DNA from 2 places in the Microbacterium sp. CCNWLW41 genome. Region 2 is predicted to be linked to the other one. Evidence: riboswitches for the same ligand, from Rfam matches in the RefSeq annotation. Region 2 holds a riboswitch; the other holds the start of a gene.
The links. Region 2 has a riboswitch for FMN ahead of ribD (bifunctional diaminohydroxyphosphoribosylaminopyrimidine deaminase/5-amino-6-(5-phosphoribosylamino)uracil reductase RibD). Riboswitches for the same ligand answer to the same signal wherever they lie in the genome.
Positions count from the first base shown of each region.

Region 1: linked by a shared signal. The riboswitch ahead of ribD (bifunctional diaminohydroxyphosphoribosylaminopyrimidine deaminase/5-amino-6-(5-phosphoribosylamino)uracil reductase RibD) and the one ahead of ribD (bifunctional diaminohydroxyphosphoribosylaminopyrimidine deaminase/5-amino-6-(5-phosphoribosylamino)uracil reductase RibD) in region 2 are both predicted to bind FMN.

Region 1 covers NZ_JBAOJP010000008.1:113,475-121,056, forward strand. Annotated here, with positions in the region: gene V6R91_RS25155 (alpha/beta hydrolase) at 1-112, shown strand, start outside; gene V6R91_RS25160 (MmcQ/YjbR family DNA-binding protein) at 141-551, opposite strand; gene V6R91_RS25165 (MFS transporter) at 584-2,038, opposite strand; gene V6R91_RS25170 (hypothetical protein) at 2,202-2,555, opposite strand; gene ribH (6,7-dimethyl-8-ribityllumazine synthase) at 2,603-3,079, opposite strand; gene ribA (GTP cyclohydrolase II) at 3,076-4,377, opposite strand; gene V6R91_RS25185 (riboflavin synthase) at 4,374-5,045, opposite strand; gene ribD (bifunctional diaminohydroxyphosphoribosylaminopyrimidine deaminase/5-amino-6-(5-phosphoribosylamino)uracil reductase RibD) at 5,045-6,094, opposite strand; FMN riboswitch at 6,150-6,302, opposite strand; gene V6R91_RS25195 (Fpg/Nei family DNA glycosylase) at 6,371-7,246, opposite strand; gene V6R91_RS25200 (GNAT family N-acetyltransferase) at 7,301-7,582, opposite strand, start outside.
Region 2 covers NZ_JBAOJP010000011.1:53,595-61,176, forward strand. Annotated here, with positions in the region: gene V6R91_RS30165 (MFS transporter) at 1-263, opposite strand, end outside; gene V6R91_RS30170 (Fe-S protein) at 463-816, opposite strand; gene ribH (6,7-dimethyl-8-ribityllumazine synthase) at 890-1,372, opposite strand; gene ribA (GTP cyclohydrolase II) at 1,369-2,643, opposite strand; gene V6R91_RS30185 (riboflavin synthase) at 2,640-3,311, opposite strand; gene ribD (bifunctional diaminohydroxyphosphoribosylaminopyrimidine deaminase/5-amino-6-(5-phosphoribosylamino)uracil reductase RibD) at 3,311-4,348, opposite strand; FMN riboswitch at 4,417-4,578, opposite strand; gene V6R91_RS30195 (sugar-binding transcriptional regulator) at 4,670-5,629, opposite strand; gene V6R91_RS30200 (glycerol-3-phosphate dehydrogenase/oxidase) at 5,718-7,442, shown strand; gene glpK (glycerol kinase GlpK) at 7,508-7,582, shown strand, end outside.

The DNA of each region.
Region 1 (7,582 bases), on a different contig from region 2:
ATCCCACGGCGCTCGCATCGCAGCCCAGGCCACGGTCCTGGTCCTGGACGCCGTCGCGGACGGGCGCGCGCTCGACCGGAGCGCCCTTGCCGAACTGGGCCGCGTCGGGTGACGAGCCCGCGGTCCGGGTGGTCCGCTGCTCAGGACAGGCCCTGCGCGGCCAGCCAGTCGGCGCCGACCGCGGAGGGCACGCGCAGCAGCCAGGCGTCCGTGATGGTCTCGCGCAGCAGGGCGTCGTCGATGGCGCTCAGGCGGATCAGCACGGCCGGGTAGCCCTCGAAGTGCGGGATGGTGAAGAACGCGTCCGGGTAGGTCTCGAGCAGCGCCGCCTTCGCCTGCGGCCCGTCGACGCGCACGCCCACCACGGTGTCGTCGGGCCAGTCGAGCCCGAGGGCGCCGAGCTGCTCCAGGTCGCGCTTGCTCGGCGGGCGCTCCCAGACGACCAGTCCGGCGGCCGTGCGCCAGGTCGCCCCGCCGCGATGACCGTCCACCTTCTCGGTCACCTGCGGGAGCGCGAGCGCGATCCGGCGCACATCCTCGAGCGTCGCCATGCGGTCAGTGTAGGCGGCCGACGGCGACGCCGCTACGGCTGCGCGGCGATCCCGAGATCGTCCTCGTAGGCGTGGTCCTTGGTCTCGGGGGTCAGCAGCAGCGCGATGAACGTCAGCACCGCCATGGCGGAGAGGTAGACGCCGACCAGCCACGGCGAGCCGTCGCCGAGCGCCCACAGCCACACGGCGATCAGCGGCGCCACCGCCGCACCGAGGATCGAGGACACGTTGTACGAGATCGCCGAGCCGGAGTAGCGGACGTTCGTCGGGAACAGCTCGGGCAGGAGCGCCCCCATCGGACCGAAGGTCATGCCCATGAGCAGGAAGCCGAGGACGAGGAAGCACTGGGTGAGGATCGTCGTCAGCTCAGGGGTCGCCTGAGGGAGGAGGAACAGCGAGAAGGTCAGGCCGAACACGATGATCCCGGCGGTCACCCACAGCAGCAGGCGTCGGCGGCCGAACCGGTCGGCGAGCGGGCCGGAGACGAGGGTGAAGATCCCGAAGAAGACCACGCCGATGATCTGCATGATCACGAAGTGCGTGTACCCGAAGCCCTGCCCCGGGTAGAACTGCGCGGCGAACGCCTCCGGATCGAAGGTCCCGCCCGCTGCCTCCGCCGCCTTCTGCGCGGCGGCCGAGGCGACCTCGAGCGACGCGGGCTTGGTCCCGTACGACAGCGTGAAGTTCGTCATCAGATAGAAGAGGACGTACGTGGCCAGCATGATGAACGTGCCGAGGATCAGCTGCTTCCCGTGGTGTCGGAACACCGTCGCCAGCGGGAGCTTGCGGATCACGCCCCGGTCCGCGGCGCGCGTGAAGGTCTCCGATTCCACGAGCTTCAGCCGCACCCACAGCCCGATGACGACCATGACCGCCGAGAACAGGAACGGCACGCGCCAGCCCCAGCTCAGGAACGCCTCGGACTTGAGACTCGGGTCGGACTCGTGCGGGAGCAGCGCGTTGATGATGAGGAAGAGGCCGTTGGCGATGATGAAGCCCAGCGGCGCGCCGAGCTGCGGGAACGTGCCGTACCACGCGCGCTTGCCCTGCGGGGCGTTCTCGGTGGCCACGAGCGCCGCCCCCGACCACTCGCCGCCGAGCGCGAACCCCTGAGCGAGGCGGAGGATGAGCAGCAGCAGCGCGGCCCAGACGCCGATGTCGTGGAACGTCGGGAGCAGTCCGATGAGGAATGTCGCGATGCCCATCGTCAGGAGCGAGGCGACGAGCGTGGCCTTGCGTCCGAACTTGTCGCCGAAGTGGCCGAAGACGACGGCGCCGATCGGGCGGGCGACCATGGCGGCGCCGAACACCGCGAACGACGACAGCAGCGAGGTGGTGTCGTTGCCGGTCGGGAAGAACAGGGCGGGGAAGACGAGGACGGCGGCCGTCGCGTAGACGTAGAAGTCGTAGAACTCGATCGTCGTGCCGATGAGGCTGGCGAGGATGACGCGCGAGCGCGGGTTGGCAGGTGTGGCGACGGTGGCCATCGGTTCCTCCGGTCGGTGATGAAGCCTCCCCCTCGAGGCTGCTCTCGGTGAGCAGAGGGAGTCTACGGCCGAAGAACCGTGCGGACCGCGACCGACGCGGAATATCGCAGACGACGATGCGGCCGGTCCGTTCCCGGAACCGGCCGCATCGACGACGAGGGGGTCAGCGCCAGAGCAGGCCCATCCCGGCGTTGGCCAGCGTGAGCAGACCGATCAGCCAGAACACTCCGGACGGCACCGCCTCACCGCGCTTCTGGCGCGCGGCGCCGATGCCGAGCATGGCGCCGATCACGAGCAGCACGACGAGCTTCACTCCGATCTTGACGTAGTTGAGGTCGTAGGAGATGCCCCACGGAGCGGCGAGGGCGAGTCCGGCGACACCGGCGATCGCGAGGCCCCAGTCCATGAGCTTGGTGATGCGGCGCTCGCCGCCGAAGGCCTGGGCGGCCCATGCTCCGAAGAGCACGGCGAAGCCGATGAGATGGACGAACACGACGATCAGGCGCAGGGTCTCCATGGCGGAAGCCTAGGCCTGGCGCCGCACCGGCGCTAGGAAGGCGAGCCTCAGGCGCCGCGCAGTTCGCGGATCACGAGGGCCGTCCGCAGCGCGGCGTCCGCCGCTTCCGCGCCCTTGTCCTCGCGGGAGCCGGGGAGACCGGCGCGATCCAGCCCCTGCTGCTCGTCGTCCAGGGTGAGGACGCCGAATCCGACCGGGCGTCCGGCATCGAGCGCGACCCGGGTGAGCCCGTCGGTCGTCGCGGCCGAGACGTACTCGAAGTGCGGCGTGCCGCCACGGATGATCACCCCGAGCGCCACCACCGCGTCGGCCCCGCCCGCGAAGGCGGCCTGCGCCGCCACCGCGAGCTCGAACGAACCGGGGACGCGGACGAGGCGATGCGTGGCCCCGGCCGCGTCGAGGACACGCTGCGCCCCGGCGATCAGGCCGTTGGTGATGGTGTCGTGCCACGTCCCCGCGACGACGACCACGTGGGTGCCCTTCGCGTCGATGCCGCCGGTCTCGGGTGCTCCTGCGCCGCTCATGCGTGCTCCTTCAGCTCGTGCTCGCCGTCGGCGATCTCCTCGGTGCGCGCGAGGGCGGCGGCCAGCTCCGCCTCGCCGATGATGTGCCCCATCCGGTCGCGCTTGGTGGCCAGGTACTGGTGGTTGTTCGGTCCGACGCCGACGATGAGGGGGGCCTGCTCCACCACGTCGAGACCCAGCTCGCGCAGCTGGGAGACCTTGTCGGTGTTGTTCGTCAGCAGACGCACCTTGGACACGCCGAGGTCGGCGAGGATCCCCGCCGCCGCGGCGTAGTCGCGCGCGTCGGCAGGCAGGCCCAGCGCGATGTTCGCATCCACGGTGTCCAGCCCCTCCTCCTGGAGGCTGTAAGCGCGCAGCTTGTTGATGAGGCCGATGCCGCGCCCCTCGTGGCCGCGCATGTAGATGACGATGCCGCCGTCCTGCTCGATCGCGTCGAGGGCGGCCTCGAGCTGCGGACCGCACTCGCACTTCAGCGAGCCGAACGCCTCGCCCGTCAGACACTCGGAATGCACGCGCACCAGCGCCGTCTCCCCGGGCTCGCCGGAGACGACCGCGATGTGGTCGGTGCCCGTCACGCGATCCTTGTAGGCGAGGAACCGGAACGTGCCGTGAGTCGTCGGGACGTTTGCGTCGGCGCGGAGGCTCACCCGCCGCCGGCTCGTCGCCGCCGGCGAGGACTCCTCCCGCGGCTCGTGCTCGTCGAGGTAGGCGATGAGCTGCTCGATGGTGATCACGGGGACCCCGTCGCGGGCGCCGAGCTCCTGGAGGCCGGGCAGCCGCATCATGCTGCCGTCCTCCGCCACGACCTCGGCGATCGCCCCGACCGGACGCAGACCCGCCAGTCGCATGAGCTCGACGGCGGCCTCGGTGTGGCCGCTGCGTTCGCGGACCCCGCCGTCGACGGCGCGGAGCGGGAGGACATGGCCCGGGCGGATGAGGTCCGAGGCCGTCGACGCGGCATCCGCGAGCACGTTGAGCGTGCGCGCGCGGTCCGAGGCGCTGATGCCGGTGGTGACGCCGGCGGCGGCGTCCACGCTCACCGTGTACGCGGTCGAGCGGGCGTCCTCGTTCACCTCGACCATCGGGGGGAGGTTCAGGGCGTCCGCGATGTCGGCGGGCATGGGCGCGCACAGGAAGCCGGAAGACCAGCGCACGGTCCAGGCCACCCACTCGGGCGTGGCCAGCTCGGCCGACAGGATGACGTCGCCCTCGTTCTCGCGGTTCTCGTCGTCGGCGACGATGACGGGCCGTCCGGCGCGCAGCGCGTCGAGGGCCTCGGGGATGGTGGACAGGCTCATCGCGAGCCTCCTTCCGTGCCGGCGTCCGGTGCGCCGGGGGTCTGAGCTGCCGGAGTGTGCGCGCGGAACGCCAGGAGGCGCTCGACGTGACGGGCGAGGACGTCGGTCTCGAGGTTGACCCGGTCGCCGACCCGGAGGGCGCCGAGGGTGGTCGCGGCGAGCGTCTCGGGGATGAGGGAGACCTCGAACCAGTGTCCGCTTGCGACCGTGGGGGCGCTCACGGCGCTGACCGTGAGGGAGGTTCCGGCGACGCTGATCGACCCCTTGTCCACCACCAGCGGCGCCAGGTCCGCAGGCAGGGAGACGCGCAGCACGCTCCACTGCGCACCCGGGCGGACGTCGAGCACCGTGCCGATGCCGTCCACGTGCCCCTGCACGATGTGCCCGCCCAGGCGGGCGCCGACGGGCATCGCCTTCTCGATGTTGACCCGCGTGCCGACCTGCGCGTCGGCGATCGCCGAGACGTCGAGGGTCTGCTTCATGACATCGGCGTCGAAGGCGTCCGTCGTGGAGCCCACGACGGTGAGGCACACCCCGCTCACCGCGATCGACTCCCCGTGCACGGCGTCCGAGGCCGCGCGGGGAGCACGCACGGTGAGCCGCCAGCCGTCTCCGGCCGGGACGATCGCGGTGATCTCGCCGACCTCCTCGATGATTCCGGTGAACATCAGGCTGCTCCTTCGGGGGGTCCGTCGTGGTCGTGGGGCGAGGCGGGCCGGGCGATCGCGAGCAGATCCGCTCCGAGGGGCAGCCACTCGTCCACGACGAGGCGCCGCGCCCCGGAGATGTCGTCGACGCCGATGTCCGTCAGGGCGAGCCGGGGGCCTCCCAGCAGGACCGGCGCGATGTAGGCGAGGACGGCGTCCGCGAGCCCGGCGGCGACGAACGCGCTGGCGAGCGTCGGGCCGCCCTCGACGAAGACGCGCTGGAGGCCGCGGTCATGCAGCAGCCGCAACGCTTCGCGGAGGTCGTGTCCGGGGATCAGGATCGGCTCGTGCGGGTGCTGTCGCAGTGCGGCGTCGGCGGGGACCGCACGGCCGCCGATCACGACAGGGACCGGCTGGTGGTCGAGAAGGCGGCCGCCGTCGCGCGCGGTGAGCGCAGGGTCGTCGGCGAGGACGGTTCCCGTGCCCACGACGATCGCATCCGCCCGGGCACGACGGCGGTGCACGTCGGCGCGCGCGGCGGCGCCGGTGATCCACTGGCTCGACCCGTCGGCCGCGGCCGCGCGTCCGTCCAGGCTCTGGGCCCACTTCACGGTGACGTGCGGGCGCCCGAGACGTTGGGCGGTCATCCAGTCGGCGACGACCTCCCTGGCGGCGTCCGCCTGCTCGCCGGCCTCGACGTCGACGCCGGCGCCGCGCAGGCGCTCGGCCCCGCCCCCCGACAGCTCTCCCGGGTCGTCCAGCGCGTAGACGACGCGCGAGACTCCGGCCTCGATGAGGGCGACCGCGCACGGGCCGGTGCGACCGGTGTGGTTGCACGGCTCGAGGGTGACGACCGCGGTGGCGCCGTGCGCGGCGCCGGGGGCGAGGCGGGACAGGGCATCGACCTCGGCGTGCGGGGTGCCGGCGCCGCGATGCCAGCCTTCCGCAAGGGTCTCACCCGTAGGGGAGAGCAGAACGGCGCCGACCTGCGGATTGACGCCGCGGGGACCGCGACGGGCCAGCTCGATGGCGCGCGTCATCGCCGCGCGCTCCGCCGCCGTCGTCGTCATGTGCGTCGTCCCTTTCCGACCTGATCGATGGCTCCGGGGACGCACGTCGAATACTCGCGTGCTGCCTCCTATCCGGACTGACGAGGCTCTGCCTCGCATCACCGTCGGTTCCGGAATTCCACCGGATCGGCCTCGGTCGCGCGGGGCGCGTCCTCGGTTCGCGGACTCTCACCGCCGGTTCGGATTCTCACCGACCCCGGAGCACGTTGATGCTCTGAGTCTCCTCAACGCATCACCCCCGATCTTATTCCGTTGCATCTTTCCCGCGTCTCCGGGTTACTTGAGCAATCGCGAGAGGCGGCGGTCGGCGAGCGTCTTCCCACCGGTCTGACAGGTCGGGCAGTATTCCAGGGACCGGTCCGCGAAGAAGACGCTGCGCACGGTGTCCCCGCAGACGGGGCAGGCCTCGCCGCGTCGGCCGTGGACCTGCATCCCGCGCCGCTTGGCGTCCTTCAGGTCCGCCGGGGGCTTTCCGGAGGCGGCGGCCACCGCCTCGGCCAGGGTGGAGTGCATGGCGTCGTAGAGCCGGGTCACGTCCTCCGGGCCGAGAGAGGCGGCCGCCGCGTACGGCGACATGCGCGCCGCGTGCAGGATCTCGTCCGAGTACGCGTTGCCGATCCCGGCGATCACCCCCTGATCGCGCAGGAGTCCCTTGATCTGCGTGCGTCGCCCCTCGAGGAGCGCGGCGAACGCCTCCCTCGTGAAGGCGGGATCCAGGGGGTCAGGGCCGAGCCGGGCGATCCCGGGGACCTCTGCGGGGTCTCGGACGACGTACACGGCCAGGGACTTCTTCGTGCCCGCCTCGGTGAGATCGAAGCCGCTGTCGTCGTCGAAGGCGACACGGAGGGCGATCGGCGAGCGGCCGGGGCGGACCGGTGTGGTCGGCATCTGCTCGTACCAGCGGAGCCACCCGGCCTTGGCGAGATGGAACACGAGGTGCAGGCCTTCGCCGCCCGGCGCCGCGAGGTCCAGGTCGATGAACTTCCCGTGTCGCTGCACGCCCCGCACGGCGGCGCCGGGCAGCGCCGTCAGCGGCGGGTCGAAGGTCTTGAGCGCGGCGATGGCGGACACCGCGGCGCGCGTGAGTGTCAGACCCGTCGTCCTCTCGGCGAGGAAGTCGACGAGACCCTGGACCTCCGGCATCTCGGGCATGCGCCCATCCTGCCACCGGACGCCGACATCCGTGCCGGTCTCGTCCCCGCTCGGTCAGCCCAGATCCACCGGCCAGTCGACGGGGGAGCGGTCGTCGGTCGACAGCAGACCCGCCGTCCAGCCGTCGTCGCGGCCGCGGTGGCTGACGAGGGCCTGACGACGCGTGCCCTCGAAGCGGAAGCCGAGGCCGCGGGCGGTGCGGGCCGACGGGATGTTTCCCTCCACCGCCTGCCACTGGATGCGGGCGAGGCCGAGGTCGCGGAAACCCCAGTCGACGACCGCGCGGGCCGCCTCGCTGAGGTAGCCGTGCCCGCGTGCGGCGGGAGCGGTCCAGTA
Region 2 (7,582 bases):
AAGCGGTCGCCGAAGTGGCCGAACACCACCGCGCCGAGCGGCCGGGCGATCATGGCGGCGCCGAACACGCTGAACGAGAGCAGGAGCGACGTGGTGTCGTTGCCGGTGGGGAAGAAGAGGATGGGGAAGACCAGGACGGCGGCGGTCGCGTAGACGTAGAAGTCGTAGAACTCGATCGTCGTGCCGACGAGGCTCGCGGTGATGACGCGGGAACGGGGATTGGCGGGGGCCGCGGGCGTGGCGGCGGACGTGCGGGAAGTCATTGTCACCTGGGGGAGTGCGGAGCGAAGCATCCGGGTCGGATGCGGCGGTGGGCGTCCGCACGGCGCAGGGTGATGCGTCAGGCGGCACTGCACTGGATCACCGTGAGCACGGGCGGGGTCGCCCGGCACGAGGATCGAGTCTACCCCCGGCTGCGGATGCCGCGACGCGGGGTCGCGGCATCCGCTCGTTCCCGCTGGATCAGCGCCAGAGCACCGCGATCGCGGCGTTGGCGAAGGTGAGGATGCCGATCGACCAGAAGATCGCCGGCGGCACCGAGCCGGACTTGCGCTGGCGGCCGGCGCCGATGCCCAGCAGCGCGCCGATGATCAGGAGGATGACCAGCTTCACGCCGATCTTGGCGTAATCGAGGTCGTACTCGATGCCCCAGGGGGCGGCGAGGATGAGGCCGGCGACACCCGCGATGCCGAGACCCCAGTGCATGAGACGCGTGATGTGGTGCTTCCCGTTGACCAGTTCGACGACCCAGGCTCCGAAGAGGATGGCGAAGCCGACGAGGTGGACGAGCACGACGACGTGGCGGAGGATTTCCATGCCATCAGCCTACCTGAAGGTTGCCTCGCCTCCAGGGCCGATCGCGGGGCGCGGCGCGGCCCGCGCCACCCGGTCACCGAGCCTGTCGGAGCTCCCGCAGCACGAGCGCGGTGCGCAGCGCGGCGTCCGCCGCCTCGTACCCCTTGTCCTCCTTCGACCCCTCGAGTCCGGCGCGGTCGATGCCCTGCGCCTCGTCGTCGAGCGTGAGCACACCGAAGCCCACCGGCTTGCCGGTGTCCAGCGCCACGCGCGTGAGGCCGTCGGTGGCCGCGTTCGAGACGAAGTCGAAGTGAGGCGTGCCACCGCGGATGATCACCCCGAGCGCGACCGCCGCATCGGCGCCGGCGTCCAGCGCCGCCTTCGCGACGACCGGCAGCTCGAACGAGCCCGGTACGCGGACGAGGCGCCAGGAGGCGCCCGACGCCTCGAGGGCGCGCTCGGCGCCGGCGATGAGGCCGTCGGTGATCGTGTCGTGCCACGTGCCGGCGACGACGACCACGTCCAGGCCCGCGCCGTCGATCCGGTCGGTGGCCTGGGGAGCGCCCTTGCCGCTCATCGCTCTGCTCCTTCGTGCATCTGGGCCAGCGCGTCGGCGAGATCCGCCTCGGCGATGATGTGGCCCATGCGGTCGCGCTTGGTCGCGAGGTACTGGTGGTTGTTCGGGCCGACGCCCACGAGGAGCGGAACCTGCTCGACGATGTCGAGTCCGAGGGCTCGCAGCTGCGCCACCTTGTCGGTGTTGTTGGTCAGCAGGCGCACCTTCTCGATGCCGAGGTCGGTGAGGATCCCCGCCGCCGCCGCGTAGTCGCGCGCATCGGCCGGGAGGCCGAGCGCCAGGTTCGCATCGACGGTGTCGAGTCCGCGCTCCTGCAGCGAGTACGCGCGCAGCTTGTTGATGAGCCCGATGCCGCGCCCCTCGTGGCCGCGCATGTAGATGACGACCCCGCCGTCCTGCTCGATGGCGTCCAGCGCCGCATCGAGCTGGGGGCCGCACTCGCACTTGAGCGACCCGAAGGCCTCGCCGGTCAGGCACTCGGAGTGCACGCGCACCAGCGGCGCGTCGGAGAGCTCGCCCGAGACGACCGCGATGTGGTCGGTGCCGGTGACGCGGTCCTTGTACGCGAGGAAGCGGAAGTCGCCGTGCGAGGTGGGCACGCGCGCCTCGGCGCGCAGGCTCACGCGGCGCTTGTGCGCGCCGTGGGTCGCCGGGTCGCACGGCGCGGTCTCGTCGAGGTGGGCGATGAGCTGCTCGATCGTGATCACCGGGATGTCGTGCTCGGCGCCGAGCTCTTGGAGACCCGGCAGTCGCATCATGCTGCCGTCGTCGGCCACGACCTCGCCGATGACGCCGACCGGCGTGAGCTCGGCGAGGCGCATGAGCTCCACCGCGGCCTCGGTGTGGCCGGCCCGCTCGCGGACGCCGCCGTCGACGGCGCGCAGGGGCAGGATGTGGCCGGGACGGATGAGGCTGGCAGGCGTCGACTCGGGGTCGGCGAGCACGTTGAGCGTGTGTGCGCGGTCGGATGCGCTGATGCCCGTCGACGAGCGGTCGGCCGCGTCGACGCTGACGGTGTACGCGGTGCCGCGGGCGTCCTCGTTGACCTCCACCATCGGGGGGAGGTCGAGACGGTCGGCCCAGTCGGCGGGCATCGGGGCGCACAGGAAGCCGCTGGTCCAGCGGACGGTCCAGGCGACCCACTCGGGCGTCGCGAGCTGTGCCGACAGCACGACGTCGCCCTCGTTCTCGCGGTTCTCATCGTCGGCGACGATGACCGGCCGGCCGGCGCGCAGCGCCGCCAGGGCCTCGGGGATCGTGGAAAGGCTCATGCGGAGCCTCCTTCCGTGGGTGCGGACGTCGCCGCGGAGACTGCTGAGGCGGCCGGGGCCGTGGAGGCGAAGGAGAGGAGGCGCTGCACGTGCCGCGCCAGGATGTCGGTCTCGAGGTTGACGCGGTCGCCCGGGACCCGGGCGCCGAGGGTCGTCGCGGCGAGGGTCTCGGGAATGAGCGAGACCTCGAACCAGCCGTCGCCGGGGGAGGCGGGGCTGGCGGCGCTGACCGTGAGCGAGACGCCGTCGACGGCGATCGAGCCCTTGTCGACGACAAGGGGCGCGAGCGGTGCCGGCAGCGAGATGCGCAGCACCTGCCACTGCGCGCCGGGGCGCACCTCGAGCACCTCGCCGGTGCCGTCGATGTGACCCTGCACGATGTGCCCGCCCAGTCGTCCGTGCGCAGCCGTGGCGCGCTCGAGGTTCACGCGGCGTCCCGCTGCGACCCCGGCGAGGGTCGACATGTCCAGGGTCTGCTTCATCACGTCCGCGGTGAACCAGTCCGCGCCCTGGTCGACGACGGTGAGGCACACGCCGCTGACCGAGATCGAGTCGCCGTGCGCGGCATCCGACACCGCCTTCGGGGCGGTGACCGTCACGCGCACGCCGTCGCCCGACGGCTCGACGGCGGCGATCTCGCCGATCTCCTCGACGATTCCGGTGAACATCACTCGTCTCCTTCCGACGACGGGCGGGCGACGATGAGCAGATCATCGCCGAGGGGGGTGACGGATGCCACGGCCAGGCGTCGCGCCTCGGTGATCGTGGTCACGCCGATGTCCTGGAGCGCGAGGCGGTCGCCGCCGAGCAGCACGGGGGCGACGTACACGAGGAGCTCGTCGGCGAGCCCGTCGCGAAGGAAGGAGGCGGCGACGGAGGGCCCGCCCTCGACGAACACGCGCTGCACGCCGCGACGGCGGAGGTCTTCGAGCAGCGCCGGGAGGCCGCCGGACGCGGGGTCGCCGGGGAACTGCAGGAATGCGTGCGGGTGCCGGCGCAGCGCCGCGGTCTCGGGCACCGCGCGGGCGCCCACGACGACGGGGACAGGCTGTTGCGACAGGAGCGAGCCGTCCTCGGCACGCGCGGTGAGGGCCGGGTCGTCGGCGAGGACCGTGCCGGTGCCGGCCACGATGGCGTCCGCCTGCGCCCGGCGCACGTGGACGTCGGCGCGCGCCACCGGTCCGGTGATCCACTGGCTGGTGCCGTCGGATGCCGCAGCCCGCCCGTCGAGGCTCTGGGCCCACTTCACCGTCACGTGCGGGCGACCGAGGCGCTGCACCGTGAGCCACGCGTCGAGCAGCGCGGCCGCCTCCGGCGCGAACAGGCCGGACTCGACGTCCACGCCGGCAGCGCGGAGCCGGTCGGCGCCGCCGGAGGAGTGGTCGCCGGGGTCGGCGACGGCGTACACCACGCGGGCGACCCCGGCGGCGATGAGCGCCTGGGCGCACGGGCCGGTGCGTCCGGTGTGGTTGCAGGGTTCGAGGGTGACGACGGCGGTCGCACCGCGGGCTGCGCCCGGCGCCAGCTGCGACAGGGCATCGACCTCGGCGTGCGGCGTCCCGGCGCCGCGGTGCCAGCCCTCGGCGAGGATCTCGCCGTCGGGCGAGAGCAGCACGGCACCGACCTGCGGGTTCACGCCCCGCGGGCCGCGCACGGCGAGCTCCAGCGCGCGACGCATCGCGTCGTGTTCCGCTGCGCTTGCCATCCGGCCCCTCGTCTCGTCGTCGTCTACGACGCTCCGGGGCACGGGAAGCCGCGGCGCGCAGGGCGCCGCTCGTGCTGCCTCCCATCCGGACTAGCGACGGATACCCGTCGCATCACCGTCGGTTCCGGAGTTCCACCGGATCGGCCGTGGCGGCATCCGATCGGATGCTGATGCCTCGGCTCGCGGACTGTCACCGCCGGTTCGGATTCTCACCGACCCCGGAGCACGTTGATGCTCACGAGTGTAGTCAACGCGGCATCCGTTCATTCATTCCATGTCTTCGCATGTACTTCGTCGCGAGGCGGGCGCGGCATGCGGCCGTCACTCCAGCAGCGCGCGCGCGGTGGCCTCGTCCACGACCAGGTCGGTGGCGATGCGCGCGGCCAGCGCCCCGCGCAGGCTCGCGAGCTTCGAGACGCCCGAGACGATGCACAGGCGCCGGGGGATCCGCCGCAGCAGGTCGAGGCTCGGGCCCGTCGCGCGGGCGTTGAGCGTGATGCCGTCGCTCGAGCCGTCGGCGCGGTAGAAGACCGTCGCGACGTCGCCGACCACGCCCTCGTCGGCGAGCTCGTCGAGCTCGCCCGCCTCGAGGTAGCCGCCGCTGTACACGTGGCTGGGCACCTGCGAGCCCGCCGAGCCGGTGCTGAAGACGACGAGGTCCATCGACGTCTGCATGTCGAGGATCCGGCGGGTGCTGCGCTCCCGCCACATCGCCCGCTTCGTCGCCGGGTCGTCGAAGAATGCCGGCACCGGGAACTGCTGCGCGCTGCCGTCGTACGCCGCGGCGAAGCGGCTGAGGATCTCGCTGGCGTACAGGAGGCCGGTCGTGTGCGTGTTGCCCGAGCCGTTGAGCTGCACGAACGTCGCGCCGTGGACCGGCTTGGGCACCAGATGCCGGCTCACCGCGGCGGTCGTCGACCCCCACGCGACACCCACCGTCATGTCGTCCTGGACGAGGTCGGCGACGATGTGGGCGGCGGCGATCGCGACGCGCTGGAGGCGGTCGACCTCGGTGGCGTCCTCGGGCACCGGAACGACGTCGGCCGCGATGCCGAACCGTTCGGCCAGGCGCTCCTCGAGCCCCTCGGGGGCGGCGAAGGGAGACCGGATGCGGATGTCGACGATGCCCGCGGCGCGCGCATGGGTGAGCAGGCGCGACACCGTCGAACGCGACGTGCCGAGCTCGCGGGCGATCGCCTCCATCGTGCGGTCCTGCACGTAATACAGGTGCGCGGCGGTGAGGGCCCGCTGCACCGTCCGGGCGTCGCCGATCTGCTCCATCGTGCCATTCTGCACGTATGTGCATATGGCCTGCAAGGACGTCCAGAGGTGTCATCATGGTCACCAGCGACACGAAAGGGGGCCGGCGATGACGGCGGGTTCGGAGCGAGGATTCGAGGCACTTTCGGCGCGTCCGTATGCCGACGTGCTGATCATCGGGGGCGGCATCAACGGCCTCGCCACCTTCCGCGACCTCGCCATCCAGGGCGTGGACGTCGCGCTCGTCGAGAAGGACGACTTCGTCAGCGGCGCCTCCGCGGCCTCGTCCCACATGATCCACGGCGGCATCCGCTACCTCGAGAACGGCGAGTTCCGTCTCGTGCACGAGGCGGTCACCGAGCGCAACGCGCTGCTCAAGACCGCACCGCACTACGTGCGCCCGCTGCAGACGACCATCCCGATCTTCTCCACCTTCTCCGGCGTCCTCTCCGCTCCGCTGCGCTTCCTCCGCCACGGCGGCGGAAAGCACCGGGAGCGCGGCGCCGCGCTCATCAAGATCGGGCTGGTCATCTACGACTCCTTCTCCCGTGGCGGAGGTCTGTTCGGGCGCGGCACCGTGCCGCGCCACACGTTCCACGGCCGCAAGCGCTCGCTCGCGCAGCTCCCTCAGCTGAACCCCGACGTGAAGTACACCGCCACCTACTGGGATGCCTCGCTCCACGACCCCGAGCGCCTGGCGATCGACGTCCTGCGCGACGGCCGCATCGCCGGCGGCGAGCGCGCGCGCGCTGCGAACCACACCGCGGCGGTGGGGGTCGACCGCGGACGGGTCGTGCTGCGCGACGCGCTGAGCGGCGAGGAGACGCGGTTCGCGGCATCCGTCGTCGTCAACGCCAGCGGACCGTGGACGGATCTGACGAACCTTGCCCTGGGCGACCCGACACGCTACATGGGCGGCACCAAGGGCTCGCACATCGTGCTCGACCACCCCGAGCTGCTCGCTGCGACGGGCGGCCGGGAGCTGTTCTTCGAGAACGAGGACGGCCGCATCGTCCTCATCTACCCCCTGAAGGGTCGCGTGCTGGTCGGCACCACCGACCTCGAGCACGAGATGGGCGACCCGGTCGTGTGCACCGAGGCCGAGGTCGACTACTTCATCGACCTCGTCGGGCAGGTGCTGCCCACCGTGCCGGTGCAGCGTTCGCAGATCGTCTACCGGTTCTCGGGCTTGCGGCCGCTGCCGGGCCACGGCGAGCTCTCGCCCGGCTTCGTCTCGCGGGACTATCGCATCGAGTCCGCCCCGCTCGTGGGAGGGGACGCCACGGTCCTGAGCCTCGTCGGCGGCAAGTGGACGACCTTCCGCGCCTCGGCCGAGGACCTCGCCGACCGCGCCCTCGAGCTGCTCGCCCAGCCCCGCCGTCGCTCCACCCGCGGCCTGCCGATCGGCGGCGGCCGGGGCTACCCCGTCACCGAGCGCGCGCGGCAGCAGTGGATCGCCTCGCACGCCGTGGACGTCCCCGCCGCGCGCGTGGCGACGCTGCTGGACCGCTACGGCACGGTCGCGGCATCCGTCGTCGAGGCCATCGCACAGGACCCGGACGACGCGCTCCTGGACCACGCGCCCTCCTACAGCTCGGGCGAGCTGCGGCACCTCGCGGCGACCGAGGACGTCGCGCACCTCGACGACCTGCTCCTGCGCCGCACGAGCATCGCCTTCACCGGCGGTGCGACGCCCGACGCGGTGGCCGAGGTCGCCGACGCCGTCGCGCCGGTGCTCGGGTGGGATGCGGACCGCGTCTCCCTCGAGATCGCCCGTGCCCTCGAGCGGGTCCACGCCGCCGACCCGACGTGGTCCCCGGCGTCGGCACGATAGCCTGACCGCACCGCGCCCGAGGGCGCCGTCGCGGGTACTGCCGCCCGCCGAGGAAGGAGACGAGGTTGCCCGACCACGTGCTGTCCATCGATCAGGGCACGACCTCGACGCGCGCGATCGTGTTCGACTCCGGCGGCGCG